DNA from 3 places in the Gorillibacterium sp. sgz306347 genome. Region 3 is predicted to be linked to each of the others. Evidence: predicted binding sites of a transcription regulator. Region 3 holds the regulator's gene; each other region holds the start of a gene.
The links. The regulator LexA, encoded in region 3, represses DNA repair genes until DNA is damaged. The targets are predictions, from matches to a motif close to CGAACATATGTTCG.
Positions count from the first base shown of each region.

Region 1: the regulator LexA is predicted to act here: its motif matches at 2,249-2,262, upstream of AC6I6H_RS17920 (putative DNA modification/repair radical SAM protein).
Region 2: the regulator LexA is predicted to act here: its motif matches at 2,450-2,463, upstream of uvrB (excinuclease ABC subunit UvrB).

Region 1 is NZ_JCAPET010000040.1:20,312-24,399, reverse strand. It holds gene AC6I6H_RS17925 (TIGR03915 family putative DNA repair protein) at 106-930, opposite strand; gene AC6I6H_RS17920 (putative DNA modification/repair radical SAM protein) at 909-2,216, opposite strand; gene AC6I6H_RS17915 (LysE family translocator) at 2,346-2,957, shown strand; gene AC6I6H_RS17910 (alpha/beta hydrolase fold domain-containing protein) at 3,119-4,021, shown strand; gene AC6I6H_RS17905 (4-hydroxybenzoate octaprenyltransferase) at 4,038-4,088, shown strand, end outside.
Region 2 is NZ_JCAPET010000014.1:93,212-97,299, forward strand. It holds gene AC6I6H_RS10020 (hypothetical protein) at 97-651, shown strand; gene AC6I6H_RS10025 (flagellar motor protein MotB) at 739-1,569, opposite strand; gene AC6I6H_RS10030 (flagellar motor protein) at 1,553-2,353, opposite strand; gene uvrB (excinuclease ABC subunit UvrB) at 2,552-4,088, shown strand, end outside.
Region 3 is NZ_JCAPET010000006.1:112,663-116,750, reverse strand. It holds gene nirB (nitrite reductase large subunit NirB) at 1-658, shown strand, start outside; gene nirD (nitrite reductase small subunit NirD) at 710-1,030, shown strand; gene AC6I6H_RS05565 (iron-sulfur cluster biosynthesis family protein) at 1,058-1,384, shown strand; gene lexA (transcriptional repressor LexA) at 1,471-2,094, opposite strand; gene AC6I6H_RS05555 (LysM peptidoglycan-binding domain-containing protein) at 2,269-2,724, shown strand; gene AC6I6H_RS05550 (DUF896 domain-containing protein) at 2,902-3,093, shown strand; gene AC6I6H_RS05545 (hypothetical protein) at 3,083-3,592, shown strand; gene AC6I6H_RS05540 (HAD family hydrolase) at 3,621-4,088, shown strand, end outside.

The DNA of each region.
Region 1 (4,088 bases), on a different contig from region 3:
AGGGGAATCGCTCCGCCGCCTCGTCGCTCTTCACATCAATCGCCGAACATTTCGTAAATATAACGGGCAATGCCGGTACGTCTTTTTTTGCTCTTGAAGTCCGGCTCAATCCGTTAAACGCGCCGGCCTTTCGGCCGCGCGGGAATGCCCCGCCGCGGGCGGAGAATAATCCTCCGGGCTCCCCTGGAATTCCGTCAGGTGCTTCCAGAAGCGCTTCGGCATATGCGACATGCGCAGCCGGGGATTGAGCCGGCCGGAGATGGCGACCGAATCGTAAAACCGTTGCCACAGCCGCCGGAATTTCTCCTCCTCCGCATCGGCTTCCGGCAGGGTGAGCTCGTCCAGCTCGAACAACCGCGCTTCCCCCGGCCGGTAGGCAAGGGCGGCTCCGTGCGTTTTGTCGTAGATGAGAAACGCCTCGTCCCGGAACCGGTCGCAAAAATGATCCTTGATCAGCGGCAGCACGTGGTTCTTTGGCTCGATTACCGCCACCAGAACCTTGCCGTATGCGGAAAAACGGAGAAAGCCGGTATAATGGTGGCTTTCCGAGTTCAGGTGGCGGACCGCTTTGTGGAGCGCGGCCACGGTGTCGTCCGCGAGCATGTCCATGACCCTGCGTCCGTGCGTAAAGCCCAGGCGGAGGAAACGCAGCAGCAAAAGCTCTCGCTCCGCGACGTCCGCCAGCCATCCCCGCTCCACCAGCTCGAGCGCTTCGGCCGATAGTTTGCCCGGGATCGACCGGTAAACCCGGTCCGCCTTCGCGGGATCGGTTGCGATCGGGCGGACGGGGTACAGATGCAGCTCGGGTTCGTCCTCCCGCGTGCGGATGGCAAGCGGGATTTCCTTCCGCCGGTAGCTTTCAAACACACAGCACAGCCAGCCTTCAAAGCTGCCGTCATATTCGTAGGCTATATCTGTCCGGTAAGGCATTGGATCACATTCTCCTTCATCAGCGCAGGGTCGTCGAAAAACGTCATCTGCTCATGCTGCGGCCGTTCCAGCATCCGCAGGCCCTGTTCGGAGACGAGCGCGCGCAGAACGGTGCTCTCCTTGACGCGCAGGCCCTCCAGCGGCTTGCCTTTGCACGTGATGAAATACTGCGCGCGCTTGAGCACGACGCCAAGCTTCTTCAGCGCCGGAAAATCAAGCGTTCCGGCCCGGCGCGCCGCCAGGATGCGCTTTGCGCTCCGCACCCCGATGCCGGGAACGCGCAGCAGCATCTCGTAGGGCGCCCGGTTGATCTCGACCGGGAACTGCTCCATGTGATGAATCGCCCAGTTGCATTTGGGATCGAGGAGCGGGTTGAAATTCGGGTTGCGCTCGTCCAGCAGCTCCTTCGCTTCAAAGCCGTAAAACCGCAGCAGCCAATCCGCCTGGTACAGCCGGTGCTCGCGCAAAAGCGGCGGCTTGATGTCCGGCGTCGGCAGCAGCGAATGCTCCACCACCGGCATGTAAGCCGAGAAAAACACCCGCTTCAGCTTGTAGTTGCGGTACAGTCCCTCCGTAAGGTTGAGGATCTTGTAGTCCGTGTCCGGCGTTGCGCCTACGATCAGCTGCGTACTCTGCCCGGCGGGGGCGAATTTGGGCGCGTGCCTGTATTTGACCAGCTCGGTGCTCGTCTCCCGGATCTTCTCCCGGATGAGGCCCATCGGGCGCAGAATCGATTCCTTCGATTTGTCGGGCGCGAGCAGCGTCAGGCTCTCCCGGGAGGGGAGCTCGATGTTGACGCTCATCCGGTCGGCCAGCATCCCGAGCCGGCTCAGCAGGGCGCTGTCCGCGCCGGGTATCGCTTTGACGTGGATGTAGCCGTTGAACCGGTACTCCTCCCGCAGCAGCTCCAGCGTTTTGATCAGCCGTTCGGTGGTGTAGTCGGGGTCCCGCATGATCCCCGAGCTGAGAAACAGCCCTTCTATGTAATTGCGGCGGTAAAATTGAATGGTCAAATCGGCGAGCTCCCGCGGCGTAAAAGCGGCCCTCCGCGTATCGTTCGATTTCCGGTTGACGCAGTAGGCGCAGTCATACACGCAGTAATTCGTCATCAGCACCTTTAAAAGGGAGATGCAGCGGCCGTCCGCCGAGAAGCTGTGGCAGATGCCCACCGGCGTCGCGCTGCCCAGGCTGCCCGCCTTGCCGGCCCGGTCCGAGCCGCTGGACGTGCAGGCCACATCGTATTTGGCCGAATCCGTCAAGATGGCCAGTTTGTCGATCAGTTCCACCCGCAACCCCTCCTTTTCCAAAAGTGTACCACAGAACATATGTTCTTGTCTGCTTTATCGAGATGATGTGGATGAAGCGGATGAAATTCAGTAAAATGGAAGAAATCTTACAGGAATCCGGGTGGGGGCATGCTTGCTTTTTTGGCGGTTGTATTGACGTTGTTTTTGATTCCGGGCCCCGCGGTGATGCTGACGCTGGGTCAAAGCGTGAGCGGCGGCAGACGCAGCGGCGTCTACACCGCGATCGGAATCGCCGGAGGAGACTTTATTCACACGATGGCCTCCGTGCTGGGCCTTTCGGCCATTCTGATGACCTCGGCGCTGGCGTTTGAGATCATCAAATACATGGGTGCGCTTTACCTGGTTTACCTGGGCGTCCGGGCCTTCCTGGAACGGACGGGGCCGTTCGATCTGCCGGCCGCCCGCAAGGCGGAGCCGGGAAAAACCGTCCGCCAGGCCGTTTTGACCGAGGTGCTGAACCCGAAGACGGCGCTCTTTTTCCTCTCATTCCTGCCGCAGTTCGTTCATCCGGAAAAGGGAAACGTCACGGCCCAGCTTGTTGTGCTCGGCGTCACGTTCGTGGTGCTGAGCCTGCTGTACACCCTGATGGTGGCTTTGATCGCCGGCTCCCTCGCGGGCTGGTTGACCCGGCACCGGGGCTTTGCCCGCTGGCAGGGAAAAGCCGTCGGCACCCTGTATTTGGGACTTGGCATCCGGCTCGCGCTGCAGCAAAGGAATTGAAACGGTTTCACGGAAAAGGCACCGCGAGCGGTGCTTTTTTCTTGTGATTTTTTTCGCTAGGTCATGACAAAATTCGGGGATTTTTCAAATGAGAGGTTTGTAATCGGAGGCTTAAGCCCATATACTGAGAGAAACCCTACTAAAAAAGAGTGATGAACCACGTGGCAAGCCTGGAAAGTGCGGAGATCAAACGACAGCTGAGAGAAGAGAAGTTCAACGAGAAATGGGAGAGCCCGGACGCCATTCGCAGTTATCTGGCCACCTTGCTTCCTTATCCCGCGCTGAACCGGGAGCAGCCCGGATTTGTCACGGAAACCTTTGTGAACGATGACGCATGGGAAATGGATTATTTTACGACGGGGCATGGAAACGTGCAGGGGTCGCTGCTTTATTTTCACGGCGGCGCTTATATAGAAGAAATTCTTCCCCCGCATTTCGGCTTCGCCCGCGCGCTGTCGGAGCTGACCGGCTTTCGGGTGACGGTGCCCAATTATCCGACCCTGCCTGCGGCGAACGCGGAAGAGATGTCCCTTCTGATGAAGGGCTTTTATGCATTTCTGCGCGGCCGTACGGAAGGGCCGGTCATTTTGGCCGGGGATTCGGCGGGGGCGGCGATGGCCCTTCTGCTCGCCCAGCAGTTCAAGGGTACCCCGCTTGCCCCCGACCGGCTGATTCTGCTATCGCCCTGGGTGGACCTGGCGACGGACAACCCGCAAATCGCGGCGCTCGGCATCCCGGAGCGGGACGTGTTTCTGCTGCCGGAAGGGCTGGCCGAGGTCGGTCGGCTTTACGCCGGCGGGCGGCCGCTCGGCGATCCGCTGGTCAGTCCGCTGTACGGCCCGATGGACGGGCTGCCGCCGACGGCGGTGTTTATCGGCACGGCCGATATTTTGCTGCCGGACGCCCGCCTGCTGCGGGACAAGCTGGCCGGCGGCGGCACGGAGGTCGACTATTTCGAATACCCCGACATGATGCATGTGTGGCCGATCTTCCCGATGCCGGAAGCCGAAGCGGCCCGGAGCACGATAAAGGACCTGGTCGGGAAGCATGGGATTACGGAGTAATGGTGGGAAGAAGAGCATGGAGTTATTGATTAAATCGTACAAAAAGGTGCATGATTACGGCGTTCTG
Region 2 (4,088 bases), on a different contig from region 3:
CCTCACCTCAAAACGGAAAACTTTCCACATAACCTGCTATAATGAAGAAACTGGAACAGTGTTGCGTTTGATTTTTTGACAGAAGGGGGCTATTTTATGAGGAAAAAAAGGTACACCGTGATTATTCTGCTTTTGCTCATCGGCGCAGGGACGATGGTTTATTACCAGCAAACCCGCATACATTCCCTGCGTTCGGAATTAACGGCACTCAAAACCCAAGATCGGGAACACGAAAGATCGGAAGAATTGCTGTCCGGGTATCAAAATATGATGACCCAGTATGACAGGGAGATGGAGAGTGTTTTAAAAGAGGTGGCGCCTTCTCTGCCCGTTCTGCAAGCGCAAACGGAAGAGGAAGCGACCATGATGGAAACAATCAAAGCCTGGATGCGGGAGAATCGGGTTTCGGAGAATAACGGGCTGCCTGTTTTGAAAAACAACCGGGTCGTTCTGAGCCTGCACTCTTTAGGGGAGACGCCGGAGCATGCTTATGTGATTGAGGCGAATTATTACGAGCTTCCGGGCGAAGCCAAAGAGAAATCCAGCTTGTATCCTCGTCCGATTGGGAAAGATTATGTCGGGTTGGCCCAGTTTACGGTAGAAAAAAGGAAGGGCGAGTGGGTCGTCAAGGAGTACAAGGATCAGTTTTAACGGATTGAAAAAGGGAGTCCCCAAGTCGTCCGAAATGACTTGAAGGAGCTCCCTCTTTTATATTCGCCTATATCCGTTCGATGATTTTTAAGGAGAACCCGGCGGCAGAGATTCGTTGTCTTGCTTCGGCAGGTCGCGCAAAACGATGATCTCCACGCGCCGGTTTTTCTGCCGGTTCGCTTCGGTGTCATTGGGCGCTACCGGCTGCGTATCGGCGTGGGCGACGGACTGGAAGGTTTTGAGCGGCAGATGCTTTTGCTCCGTGAAATAGCGCAGAACCGAGAGGGAACGCTCGGACGACAGCCGCCAGTTGTCCTTGTAGAGCGCCCCGTTCGTGAGCGGCAGGTTGTCCGTATGCCCTTCGATGCTGATCTGCGCGTCCAGTGTCGGGAATAAACTGGCGAGCTTGTCCAAAACAGGGTATGCGCCGGGCTTCAGATCGGCCCGCCCCAGATCAAACAGGAAGTAGTCCTTCAGAGTAACCGCAATCCCTCTTTGGCTGTCTACGGCGGAGACGGTAGCCTCCAGGTTATTTTCCTGGATATAGTGGGTAATGGTTTTCAGCAGGTCCTGAAGGTCTTGCTCTTTTTTGGCGTCGGCTTCGCCGTCCTTCTCGTTTACGTTGGGCTTGTCCTTGTCGCTTTGAGGCTCCTCCGGTTTCACTTCCGCCTGGACCGGATTTACAGTCCCGATGATGCCGGAACCGCCGCCTCCTTTCGCGACCACGGACTCCGAGCCGTTAAACTGAAAGCTGAGCGATTGCGACAATTGCTCGTACTTGCTGACGTCGACCTTGCTCATGGAATACATGACGACAAAAAAGACCAGCAGGAGCGTGATCAAGTCGGAGTAAGTGACCAGCCAGCGCTCGTGATTTTCGTGCGACGCCTCTTTCCTTTTTCTAGACCGCCTCGACATTGGCTTCCGCCCTCGCTCCCGCTTCATTTTTGTTTCTGGCCTTGTCGTGGAGGAAGGAATTCAGTTTTTTCTTGATCAGCTGCGGATTTTCGCCCGCCTGCAGGGCGAGGATGCCTTCCAGCATCAGCTCCCTATCGGAAATGGCTTCCTTGCTGCGCATTTTGATTTTGGAGGCTATCGGCAGGTAAATGATGTTTGCGCTCGCGACGCCGTACAAGGTGGCGGCAAAGGCGACGGCGATTTTCGGTCCGAGCGTGTCGGGGTCCTCCAGGTTGCCGAGCACGTGGATCAGACCGAGCACCGTCCCGATAATCCCGATGGTCGGGGCATAGCCGCCGGCGGATTCGAATATTTTGGCGTACCCGTCATGCTTTGTTTCCAGCGCGTCCATTTCCAGCTCCAGAATCTGGCGGGTTAACTCGGGGTCGGTGCCGTCGACCACCATCAGCAGCCCTTCCTTCAGAAACGGGTTCTTGTGCTCCTGGGCACGCTGCTCCAAAGCGAGAACGCCTTCCCGGCGGGCGATGGTCGCCATGTCGACGATCTCCTCGATGATCCGGCGCTGGTCGCGTTTCTTTTCCACAAAAGCCATGCGGAAGGCGCTGGGAAGCTCTTTGAGATGGGAAAGCGGAAAGCTGACGATGACGGCGCCGAAGGTGCCGCCGAACACAATGATGGCGGCGGTGTAAATCATCAGGGATTCGACGTGCCCGCCTTCCAGCATAAATCCGCCAACCAAGGATAGAAGACCCAAAAGAAGACCAATAATTGTAGTAATGTCCACAATGTCCACTCCAGTTCTCGAGAGTAAGATATGTACCCGCGTTCACTTAATGAAAGGCCAGATTGCAACGCGGAAGGAAAATAAGGTATAATGGATCGAACATGTATTCTTATTTTCCTGTTCGACGGTTAGTTAAGTTATCGGATTCCCAAGTGGAAAATGTTAGAGGAATTCCTAGATCGGCAGGTGGTTAAAGCAATGAGCAACATTATCATGAGCGACAAGACGTTCGAGCTGAAGTCCGAATTTTCGCCTCAAGGGGACCAGCCCAAAGCCATCGACGAGCTTGTGGAGGGCGTGCGGTCCGGCAAGCGGCATCAGACGCTGCTCGGTGCGACCGGTACGGGGAAGACGTTCACGATCGCCCAAACGATCGCGAAGCTGAACCGGCCGACGCTGGTCATCGCCCACAACAAGACTCTGGCGGCGCAGCTCGCCAGCGAATTTAAAGAGTTTTTCCCCAACAACTCGGTCGACTACTTCGTCAGCTACTACGATTACTATCAACCGGAAGCATACATCGCCTCTTCCGATACCTATATTGAGAAAGACTCCAGCATCAACGAGGAAATCGACAAGCTCCGCCACTCCGCCACCAGCTCGCTTTTCGAGCGGCGGGATGTCATCATCGTGGCCAGCGTCTCCTGCATCTACGGTCTCGGTTCTCCGATGGAGTACCGGGATCTCCGCATGTCTCTTCGGGTCGGCATGGAGAAGCCGCGCAACGAGATTTTGCACCGGCTGGTGGACATCCAGTACCAGCGCAACGACATTAACTTCGTACGCGGCACGTTCCGGGTGCGGGGAGATGTGGTCGAGATTTTCCCCGCCTCCCGCGGAGAGCACGCCGTTCGCGTCGAGCTGTTCGGGGACGAGATCGAGCGGATCACGGAAATCGACGTGTTGACCGGTGAAATCGTCGGAGAACGCGAACACATTTCCATCTTTCCGGCTTCCCACTTTGTAACAGCCGAGGATTCGTTGAAGCGGGCCGTCGTGAACATCGAGCGCGAGCTGGAAGAGCGGCTGGAGGAGCTGCGCGGTCTCGGCAAGCTGCTTGAAGCCCAGCGGCTGGAGCAGCGGACGCGGTACGACATTGAAATGATGCTGGAAATGGGCTTTTGCTCCGGGATCGAGAACTATTCCGGGCCACTCACTTTCCGCGAGCGCGGTGCGACACCTTACACGCTGTTCGATTATTTCCCCGACGATATGCTGGTCGTCGTGGACGAATCGCACGTTACGCTGCCGCAGATCCGCGGCATGTACAACGGTGACCGCGCGCGCAAGGAGGTGCTGGTGGAGCATGGCTTCCGTCTGCCCTCGGCGCTCGATAACCGCCCCCTGCGGTTCGACGAGTTCGAGCAGAAGTTCAACCAGATCATCTACGTTTCAGCGACACCGGGGCCGTACGAGCTGGAGCACTGCCCGGAAATGGTGGAGCAGATCATCCGCCCGACCGGCCTGCTCGATCCGCTGATCGAGGTGCGGCCGACCAAAGGCCAGATCGACGATCTGATCGGGGAAATCCGCGACCGGATCGCCAAGGACGAGCGGGTCCTGGTGACGACGCTGACCAAGAAGATGGCCGAGGACTTGACCGATTACCTGAAGGAAATCGGGATCAAGGTCCGCTACCTGCACTCGGACATCAAAACGCTGGAGCGGATGCAGATCTTGCGCGACCTGCGGCTTGGCACCTTCCACGTGCTCGTCGGGATCAACCTGCTCCGGG
Region 3 (4,088 bases):
CATCAAAGTGGTTAAGGTAACAGGAGGACAGCGCCTCGACCTGGTCGGCGTCCGCAAGGAGGATCTGCCGAAGGTGTGGGAGGAGCTGGATATGCCTTCCGGCTATGCCTATGCCAAATCGCTGCGCACGGTGAAAACATGCGTCGGCGCGCCTTTGTGCCGGTTCGGTACGGTGGACTCCATGGCCATGGGCGAGCTGCTGGAACGCAAGTTTGAACGGCTGGACTTCCCGGCGAAGTTCAAAATGGCGGTTAACGCCTGCCCGCGGAACTGTGCGGAATCGTGCACCAAAGACATCGGAATCGTCGGCAACGACGGCGGCTGGGAAATCTTTGTCGGCGGCAACGGGGGCATCAAGCCCCGATTGGCCGATTCCTTGTGCAAGGTGAAGACGGACGGTGAACTGGTGGACGTAGTGGCAGCCGTCATGCAGCATTACCGGGAGACCGGCAAGTATCTGGAGCGGACCTCGGAATGGGTGGAACGGATCGGTCTGGACGCGATCAAGCAGGCGGTCGTGGAAGACACCGACAACCGCGCAGCCCTGAAAGCGCGCATTGAGTTCGCGCTGCAGAAAGTAGAGGACCCGTGGAAAAAGGTACTGGCCGACGATAAAGCCCGGTCGGCATATTTTGAAGTGGTTCAACCGCAGCTTTGAGGATTCCGGTCCGGCAGGCCGGGTAATCATAGAAGGGAGTGCTTCAGGCTCATGACGCAGCAGGCAAACGGCATTTTCATCGGCAAAAGCGAGGCGTTTCCGTCCCGGATCGGGAGAACGGTGCAGGTGGAGGACCGGGTTTTGGCGGTTTTCCGCACCTCCGACAAGGAGCTGTTCGCCATCGACAATGCCAGTCCGCATCCGAAAGGCGGCACCTTGACGGAAGCCATTGTTTCCGGCCGGTACATTTATGATCCGCTTTACGATTGGAAAATCGATTTGGCCACAGGTCTTGTTCAAGCGCCCGATCAGGGGCAAGTGCAGACCTATGTGGTGAAGGAAGAAAACGGGGAAGTAAAGCTTTTCCTGTAGGATCGGGAACGGGAGGAGGAGCAAAGCATGAAGATCACGCTGAACGAGCTGACGGAGAACCGGTTAAGGGAGCATCTGGGCGGCGGAAAAGGCTGCTTCAAGCTGTATTACGACACCGAAGATTGCGGCTGCAATGGCGTGCTCGTGCTCCAGCTGCTGGATGCTCCGAATAGCACCGACATCAAGGTGCAGGACGATCCTTTTCTCTTCTACGTGGACCGGCAGCAGCAAGGGCAGTTTGACGAAACGATGCGGCTGGAGGCGGAGGAGCGATACCCCTCCTTCAAGGTCAGCAGCGAAGGCTCGCTGTTCAGCGCCAATGTCCGGGTCAAGGACCTGAGGGAAGCGCGCTGACAGAGACGGTTGAAAACCAAAGGAACAAAGCAAAACCCTCGCGCCGGATGGACGCGAGGGTTTTGCTATGCCGTACCCGGAATGGATTAATGAATATCCCGGAATACGCCGACAACCTTGCCGAGAATGGATACGTTGGGAAGAATAATGGGGGCCATCGTATCGTTCTGCGGCTGCAGCCGGATGTGGTCCCGTTCCTTATAGAAGGTTTTAACCGTTGCTTCATCGTCTTCCGTCATGGCAACGACAATGTCGCCGTTGTTGGCGGTTTGCTGCTGGCGAACGATCACATAGTCGCCGCTGTGGATGCCGGCGTTGATCATGCTGTCGCCTTCGACCGTCAGCATAAAGACGGTATGGTCCCCGACATAATGAGAGGGGAGAGGGAAATAGTCTTCGATATTCTCGGTTGCAGTAATGGGCATGCCGGCCGTCACTTTGCCGATCAGCGGAACGCGGGATACGGCAAAGGAGAACACCGTTTCGGTCTCTTCTCCGCCGCCAAGCAGCTCGATGGCCCGGGGTTTGGTCGGGTCGCGGCGAATCAGGCCTTTCTTTTCCAGGCGGTCCAGGTGACCGTGTACCGTGGAGCTGGAAGCGAGACCGACGGCTTCCCCAATCTCCCGGACGGAAGGCGGATATCCCTTTACCCGGACTTCGTTGCGGATAAATTCAAGAATGGCCTGCTGGCGGCCGGATAATTTCGTCAATTGAATCACTCCATCATAGGAAATGTAAGCAAATTATAACATAGAACCGGAGTTCGTACAAACATAAGTTCGAGTCCGTTCGCACAAGAACAAACATTTGTTCGCTTTTTCTGTTGACATGAACGTATGTTCGCTTTATAGTAAAAGCAGAACAAATGTTTGGGAGGGCTTGATATGAATTCGGTCATCGTTTATTGGGGCAATAATCGGACGAGTAGTTTACATAATGAAAATACCGGTAAACAAAAGATGAATATGCCGGCTGCCAAGCCGGATTTTTCCCGCCGCTTGACCGCTGGACCCAAGTATAAACTGATGGCTGTAGTTTTCGCTATGCTCGTAGCGGTGACCTTTTTCTCCGGCTTTTTGCTTAAAGCTTATGCGGTAGGAGTAGATTCTGCCAAGGGGACGAACACAGGTTCGGACTCCTCTGTTGCGATAAACCTGGAAGAGAAAGCATCCGTAAAGCTGATCGATGTCGGACCCGGGGATACGCTGTGGAGCATTGCGAGAGAACACCGCAACGGCGTGGGAATGTCTCGCTATATCGATCAATTGATGAGCTGCAATGATCTGGAAAGCCCGCAGCTTCAAGTGGGTCAAATTCTTGCCTTGCCCCCGTCCAATTAAGTCCATTTCAACAGGCTATTCACATACAGGAGCACCGGTTTTGCCGTCATCCGCCGGATGGCCCGAAAGCCGTGTGCTTCTTTGCATTTGCGTCCCATTCATTCGGCCGGATTGCCTTGACAACCTTTCGGGCGAATGGCAAAGTAGAAGGGATAACGCAACACGGGAGGCTGAAACATGAACATGGATGAAACGGTTGCCCGGATCAACGAGCTTGCCCGCAAGGCCAAGTCGACCGGTCTGACCGACGAGGAGCTGGAGGAACGCAACGAGCTCCGCAAAGTATACATTGAAGCGTTCAAGCGGTCCTTGAAATATCAGCTGGAATCCATCAAATTCGTAGAGGATGAAGAAAACAATGTCCCGTAAATGGGAGCGCATGGTTGAGAAGAACCAGAAAGACATCAACAAGAAACGCAAGAAGGACGGGCTTGCTCCTTTGGGAACCGTCACCAAGGAAAATCAAATCACCTATAAAGGGCGCTACTGGATTCTTCCCATCTTTCTGATTTTCATGACCGTCGTCAATCTCTGGCTGACCTATTCCGCCGGAAACATGACGCAAAGCGCCTGGATCTGGTTTGCGGTTTACGTCGCTTTGGCGCTCCTGCTGCTCGTGATCAACCGGCCGACGCTGTCAGTCGGCAGGAACTCGCTGACCGCCCGCCGGTTCACCGGGTTTCAAACGGCATACGCCCACGAGATTGAGGAGATCCGGCTGATGAAAAGCGGCCTCGTCATCCAGATGAAGGTGAAGCGCAAAGCCTGGACCTTTACGAAGTTTATTCACCGGTTCCCGGTGGCGGAGGTTTCGAACGCGCTGCGCGAGTTCGCCGTCCGGAACGATATCAAACTGAACGAAATGTAAGGATAATTCGGAAAGTCGGGGGATTAGGATGGCCATCAAAGCGGTTTTATTCGATTTGGATGACACGCTGCTGTGGGATGAGCGGAGCGTAAAGGAAGCTTTCGAAGCCACCTGCCGGTATGCCGCCGAATGCCGGCCGGAGCTTGACCCGGACCGGCTGGAGGAAGAGGTCCGCCGGGAAGCGAGGACGTTGTACGAGTCCTTCGAGACGTTTGCGTTTACCAAAATGATTGGCATCAATCCCTTTGAAGCGCTCTGGGCCAACTTTTCCGGCGGCGAGCTGGAAAGCTTCCGCAAGCTGGAGTCGCTGGCTCCCGGCTACCGCAAGGAAGCCTGGACAAGAGGGCTTGCGGCCGCCGGAGTCGAAGACGCCGGTCTGGGCGCCGAGCTTGCGGAGCGTTTTCCCCGGGAGCGCCGTTCCCGACCGCTTGCGTACGAAGAAACCTTCGAAGTACTGGACGAGCTGAAAGCATCGTACAAGCTGCTGCTGCTGACC